2 regions of the Streptomyces tremellae genome follow, and region 1 is predicted to be linked to the other one. Evidence: predicted binding sites of a transcription regulator. Region 1 holds the regulator's gene; the other holds the start of a gene.

Region 1 (3,455 bases):
CCCGGCCCCGGCACGCGGACGCCGGTCCTGCGCCTGCGCCGCGCGCTGCCGTCCGCCCCTGGGGAGTTCACACACCGCCCCGCGCCGGCGCGTCACGCTGGGCCCGTACGAACGCCGCGTCCACCACCGCGCCGTGCCCCGGCACGTACAGCGCGTCCTCGCCGCCCAGGCGGAGCAGGACGTCGAGCGCGGCCGGCCAGCGGTCCGGCACCGCGTCGGGCCCCGCCTGCGGCGGCCCTGACTCCTCCACCAGGTCGCCGCAGAACAGCACCGCGGGGCCGGCCGCGGGGTGTACCAGCACGGCCAGGTCGCAGGCGGTGTGGCCGGGGCCCGCGTCGACGAGCAGGACCCGCGTGCCGCCGCCGAGGTCGAGTCCGTACGGCTCCTCCCCGACCTCGCGCACCCGCGGCGCGCCGGGCCCGAGGCCGTCCACCGCGGCCCGCGCGGCGGCCGCGGGCACGCCGTGGCGCACGGCGTCCGCGTACAGCGCGGCCCGGCCCGCCGCGCCGCCCAGCGCCTCCGCCAGGCCGGCGGCCCCCGCCACCTCGGCGCCGGGGAACGCGCCCGCGCCCAGTACATGGTCGAAGTGCGGGTGGGTCAGGGCGAGATGCCGCACGGGCGCGCCGTCGGCGAGCCGCAGCGCCGCGTCCCGCACCGCCGCCCCCTGCCGCGGCGTGCCGCCCGCGTCGACGAGCAGCGCCCCGGCGTCGCCCGTCACCAGCCCCACCGTGCAGTCCCAGCCGGGCAGCCTGCACCGGTGCACACCGGGCGCGAGCCGCTGCCAGCCGTCCGGGCCAGGCGCCCCCGGCTCCCCGTCCATCCGACGCCTCCGCCTCTTGCGCTTCTTATGGTTCTTGCGGTTCTTACGGTTCATGCGGCTCGTGCGGATCTTCTCCGCCGCCTGTCCCGTTTCCCCGTCTTCGCCCGGGTACCCGCGCGCGGTCGCGGCCCGTACCCGCAACCTCTCACGCGCGGCGGCGCGATCACGTGGAACACTGCCTTGCTACGCGCGCCCCCACCGGCCGTACACTGGCTCGGAAGGAGCTGGCACTCGGGTGGAGCGAGTGCCAAACGGGGTCGCAGAGCGCGACGAGGGACGACGAACGACGACCGCTGGAGGTGTGCGCCGTGCTCAGCGAACGCAGACTCGAAGTGCTGCGCGCCATCGTCCAGGACTACGTCGGCACGGAGGAGCCCGTCGGCTCCAAGGCGCTCACGGAGCGCCACCGGCTCGGCGTGTCGCCCGCGACGATCCGCAACGACATGGCCGTACTCGAAGAGGAGGGCTACATCGCCCAGCCGCACACGAGCGCGGGCCGCATCCCCACCGACAAGGGGTACCGGCTGTTCGTGGACAAGCTGGCGGGCGTCAAACCGCTCTCCTCGCCCGAGCGCCGGGCCATCCAGAACTTCCTTGAGGGCGCCGTCGACCTCGACGACGTCGTCGGCCGCACGGTCCGGCTGCTCGCCCAGCTGACCCGGCAGGTCGCCGTCGTGCAGTACCCGTCGCTGACGCGGTCCACGGTGCGCCACGTCGAACTGCTCTCGCTGGCGCCGGCCCGGCTGATGCTCGTGCTGATCACCGACACCGGACGGGTCGAGCAGCGGATGATCGACTGCCCCGCCCCGTTCGGCGAGGTCGCCCTCGCCGACCTGCGGGCCCGGCTCAACAGCCGGGTGGTGGGCCGCCGCTTCGCCGACGTGCCGCGCCTGGTGCAGGACCTGCCCGAGTCGTTCGAGGCGGAGGACAGACCCACGGTCTCCACCGTCCTCGCGACCCTGCTGGAGAACCTGGTGGAGGAGACCGAGGAGCGGCTGCTCATCGGCGGCACCGCCAACCTCACCCGCTTCGGGCACGACTTCCCGATGATGATCAGGCCCGTGCTTGAGGCGCTTGAGGAGCACGTGGTGCTCCTCAAGCTCCTCGGCGAGGCGGGCCAGCCGGGAATGACGGTCCGCATCGGGCACGAGAACGCCCACGAGGGCCTCACTTCCACATCTGTCGTAGCCGTCGGCTACGGTTCGGGCGACGAGGCAGTCGCCAAACTCGGCGTGGTCGGACCGACCCGCATGGACTACCCCGGAACGATGGGAGCGGTACGCGCAGTGGCACGTTACGTCGGACAGATCCTGGCGGAGTCGTAAGTGGCCACGGACTACTACGCCGTTCTCGGCGTGCGCCGCGACGCGTCCCAGGACGAGATCAAGAAGGCGTTCAGGAGGCTCGCCCGCGAGCTGCACCCGGACGTCAACCCGGACCCGAAGACGCAGGAGCGCTTCAAGGAGATCAACGCCGCGTACGAGGTGCTCTCCGACCCGCAGAAGAAGCAGGTCTACGACCTCGGCGGAGATCCGCTGTCCAGCAACGGCGGCGGGGGGGCCGGCGGCTTCGGGGCCGGCGGCTTCGGCAACTTCTCCGACATCATGGACGCGTTCTTCGGTACGGCGTCCCAGCGCGGCCCCCGCTCGCGCACCCGCCGCGGCCAGGACGCCATGATCCGCCTGGAGGTCGAGCTCAGCGAGGCGGCCTTCGGCACCACCAAGGACATCCAGGTCGACACGGCCGTCGTCTGCTCCACCTGCAACGGAGAGGGCGCCGCGCCCGGCACCTCCGCCCAGACCTGCGACATGTGCCGCGGCCGGGGCGAGGTCTCGCAGGTGACGCGGTCGTTCCTCGGCCAGGTCATGACCTCCCGCCCGTGCCCCCAGTGCCAGGGCTTCGGCACGGTGGTGCCGACGCCGTGCCCGGAGTGCGCGGGCGACGGCCGCGTGCGCTCCCGCCGCACGCTCACGGTCAAGATCCCCGCGGGCGTCGACGACGGCACCAAGATTCAGCTCGCGGGCGAGGGCGAGGTCGGGCCGGGCGGTGGCCCCGCGGGCGACCTGTTCGTGGAGATCCGCGAGCTGCCGCACTCCGTCTTCCAGCGCCGCGGCGACGACCTGCACTGCACGGTGACGATCCCGATGACGGCCGCCGCGCTCGGCACCAAGTGCCCGCTGGAGACGCTCGACGGTGTGGAGGAGGTCGACGTCAGGCCCGGCACGCAGTCCGGCCAGTCGGTCCCGCTGCACGGTCGCGGCGTGACCCACCTGCGCGGCGGCGGCCGCGGCGATCTGATCGTCCATGTCGAGGTCACCACCCCGACGAAGCTCGACGCCGAGCAGGAGCGGCTGCTGCGCGAACTGGCCAAGCTGCGCGGGGAGGAGCGCCCGACGGGGCAGTTCCAGCCCGGCCAGCAGGGGCTGTTCTCCCGGCTGAAGGACGCGTTCAACGGCCGTTAGGCCCGGCCCGCCGCTGCCCGTCGGCGCGCGCACCGTTCACGGTGCGCGCGCCGACGGCGTTCCGCGACCGGGTCCTTGCTCGGGCGGGGTCGGCGGCCGGCGCCGGGTCTCGGCGCGCGGGGCTTGAACTCGCCCCCACCGCCGGGCACTCCATACCGGTTGGTCTCTCCAGT
Region 2 (3,455 bases), on a different contig from region 1:
GGACGCCATCAAGCTGCTGGCCCGCACGGAGGGCATCTTCGCGGAGACCGCGGGTGGCGTGACCGTCGGCGTGACCAGGAAGCTGATCGAGGACGGGCGGCTCGACCCGGCCCTGACCACGGTCGTGCTCAACACCGGCGACGGCCTCAAGACCCTGGACGCGGTCTCCCCGACGACCGGCCCCACGGCGACGATCCGGCCCAGCCTCGACGCGTTCCGCGCGGCCGGGCTGGCGAGCTGACCGCCGCGCGCGCCCCGTACCCGAGCCCCGAGACACCCGAGAGGCAGGCACCCCGCCCATGAGCGTCACCGTCCGCATCCCCACCATCCTCCGCACCTACACCGGCGGCAAGGCCGAGGTCCCGGCCGAAGGCGCCACACTCTCCGAGGTCCTGGCCTCGCTGGAGAAGGACCACCCCGGCATCGGCGGGCGCGTCCTGGACGACGAGGGCAAGCTGCGCCGCTTCGTCAACGTGTACGTGAACGACGACGACGTCCGCTTCGAGCAGGGCCTTGAGACGGCCACGCCGGACGGCGCGGGCGTCTCGATCATCCCCGCGGTCGCCGGCGGCTGCTGACCGCCCGCGGGCCCAACGGCCCGGCGCCGCGCGGCAGTCGCCGCGAAAGGCCCCCACCGCTCCGGCGTGTGGGGGCCTTTCCGTATGGTTGAGCGCGGTACGATTCATGCGAGCACGGGTCCGCCCATCCGCGACGTGCCGAGCCATACCCCACGCGCACAGGAACGCGACAACATCGGGTCAAAGTTTTGTTACTGATTGCGCAATAAGTGTGCTTTGCGCGGCCCGACTTGCCCAAGAACGCGAACATGCTTCCGGTTCGCGTCTTCAGTCATGCCCAGAATTCTCGTCGGATTGACCTGTTGCAGAGGGCAGTTGGGCAGATACATTCAGCCGCGGTCGACGCGTTCCGGCGCGAAGTGCGGTCCCGTGCAGGGGCCAGTAATAGGGGAGTTAGGCATGGCTCAGGGCACCGTCAAGTGGTTCAACGCGGAGAAGGGCTACGGCTTCATCGCGGTCGACGGTGGTGCGGATGTTTTCGTCCACTACAGCGCGATCCAGATGGACGGGTACCGCACCCTTGAAGAAGGTCAGCGAGTTGAGTTCGAGATCTCGCAGGGCCAGAAGGGTCCGCAGGCGGACATGGTCAAGCTCGCCGTCTGATCCCGGCGCGATCGGCCAGCAACACACACAAGCGTAACCGAGGGGCCCGCACCCCGCAGACACCGGGGGTGCGGGCCCCTGGCGTGCGCCGGACGAGGGGGTGCGCGGACCCCGCGCGCCCCGGCGGCGGGGTCCCGTACCGCGGAGCGGCTTGCACTCGGGTGGGTCGAGTGCTAATCATTGGCGTTAGCACTCTACTAGTGAGAGTGACAACTTGGACCGGGTCAGTGAGGCCCGAGGCGCGAGTCCGGAAGGAACGGGCAGCGCACTGGCCGTCCGTCGCGGGCACGGGCGCGGTCCGGAGCAATCCACCCCAGTCCGGGAGGACCACTTCACATGGCCAAGATCATCGCGTTCGACGAGGAGGCACGGCGCGGCCTGGAGCGCGGGATGAACCAGCTCGCCGACGCCGTCAAGGTCACCCTTGGCCCCAAGGGTCGCAACGTCGTCCTTGAGAAGAAGTGGGGCGCGCCCACGATCACCAACGATGGTGTCTCCATCGCCAAGGAGATCGAGCTCGAGGACCCGTACGAGAAGATCGGCGCCGAGCTGGTCAAGGAAGTCGCCAAGAAGACGGACGACGTCGCGGGCGACGGCACGACCACCGCGACCGTTCTCGCCCAGGCCCTGGTCCGCGAGGGCCTGCGCAACGTGGCCGCGGGCGCGAACCCGATGGCCCTCAAGCGCGGCATCGAGAAGGCCGTCGAGGCCGTCTCCGGCGCCCTGCTGGAGCAGGCGAAGGACATCGAGACGAAGGAGCAGATCGCCTCCACCGCCTCCATCTCCGCCGCCGACCCGCAGATCGGCGAGCTCATCGCCGAGGCCATGGACAAGGTCGGCAAGGAAGGCGTCATCACCGTCGAGGAGTCGCAGACCTTCGGTCTTGAGCTGGAGCTCACCGAGGGCATGCGCTTCGACAAGGGCTACATCTCGGCGTACTTCGCCACCGACATGGAGCGTATGGAGGCGTCCCTGGACGACCCCTACATCCTGATCGTGAACTCCAAGGTCGGCAACGTGAAGGACCTCCTTCCGCTGCTGGAGAAGGTCATGCAGTCGGGCAAGCCGCTGCTGATCATCGCCGAGGACGTCGAGGGCGAGGCCCTTTCGACCCTGGTCGTCAACAAGATCCGCGGCACCTTCAAGTCCGTCGCCGTCAAGGCCCCGGGCTTCGGCGACCGCCGCAAGGCCATGCTCGGCGACATCGCCATCCTCACCGGTGGCACGGTCATCTCCGAGGAGGTCGGCCTCAAGCTGGAGAACGCGGGCCTCGACCTGCTGGGCCGTGCGCGCAAGGTCGTCATCACCAAGGACGAGACCACCATCGTGGACGGCGCCGGCGACAGCGACCAGGTCGCGGGCCGTGTCAACCAGATCCGCGCCGAGATCGAGAACAGCGACTCGGACTACGACCGCGAGAAGCTCCAGGAGCGCCTGGCGAAGCTGGCCGGCGGCGTGGCCGTCATCAAGGCCGGTGCCGCCACCGAGGTCGAGCTCAAGGAGCGCAAGCACCGCATCGAGGACGCGGTGCGCAACGCGAAGGCCGCCGTCGAGGAGGGCATCGTCGCCGGTGGTGGCGTGGCCCTGCTCCAGGCGTCCTCCGTCTTCGAGAAGCTGGAGCTGGACGGCGACGAGGCGACGGGCGCGCAGGCCGTCAAGCTCGCGCTGGAGGCCCCGCTGAAGCAGATCGCCGTCAACGGCGGCCTTGAGGGCGGCGTCGTGGTGGAGAAGGTGCGCAACCTCACCGTCGGCCACGGCCTGAACGCGGCCACCGGCGAGTACGTCGACATGATCGCCGAGGGCATCATCGACCCGGCGAAGGTGACGCGCTCCGCGCTCCAGAACGCGGCCTCCATCGCGGCCCTGTTCCTCACCACCGAGGCCGTCATCGCCGACAAGCCGGAGAAGGCCGCCCCCGCGGGCGCGCCGGGCGGCATGCCGGGCGGTGACATGGACTTCTGATCCTCGCCACGAGGTTCGGAAGCCTGCACGGCTCCTTCCGAGGGCGGCATCCCCTACTCCCAGGGGGTGCCGCCCTCGGCGCTTTCCCCCGGCGCTTCCGCGGACCGCTGCCGGGAGGGTACGGGCGGCGCGGGCGGCGCACGCCCGACAGGTCGCGGGCGTACGCCGCGTTGCGGTCGCCGACGTCAGGTCGCTGCACGCGCGGCCGTCGCGTGCGCGCTGGCCCTGCGGTGCGCCCCGCTCGGCTTCCCGGCCCTCCAGACGGCGGGTTCTTGTGACCGTGGCGCTTGCGCCGCGGGTGCCCATGCCGGT

Evidence for each region. The regulator HrcA, encoded in region 1, represses chaperone genes, less so after heat shock. The targets are predictions, from matches to a motif close to TTNGCACTCNGNNNNNCNGAGTGCNAA.
Region 2: the regulator HrcA is predicted to act here: its motif matches at 1,368-1,394, upstream of groL (chaperonin GroEL).

What each region holds. Positions count from the first base shown of each region.
Region 1 is NZ_BAABEP010000022.1:15,983-19,437, forward strand. It holds gene ABEA77_RS16920 (MBL fold metallo-hydrolase) at 68-820, opposite strand; gene hrcA (heat-inducible transcriptional repressor HrcA) at 1,129-2,145, shown strand; gene dnaJ (molecular chaperone DnaJ) at 2,146-3,282, shown strand.
Region 2 is NZ_BAABEP010000034.1:18,986-22,440, reverse strand. It holds gene thrC (threonine synthase) at 1-241, shown strand, start outside; gene ABEA77_RS21745 (ubiquitin-like small modifier protein 1) at 300-578, shown strand; gene ABEA77_RS21740 (cold-shock protein) at 978-1,181, shown strand; gene groL (chaperonin GroEL) at 1,518-3,143, shown strand.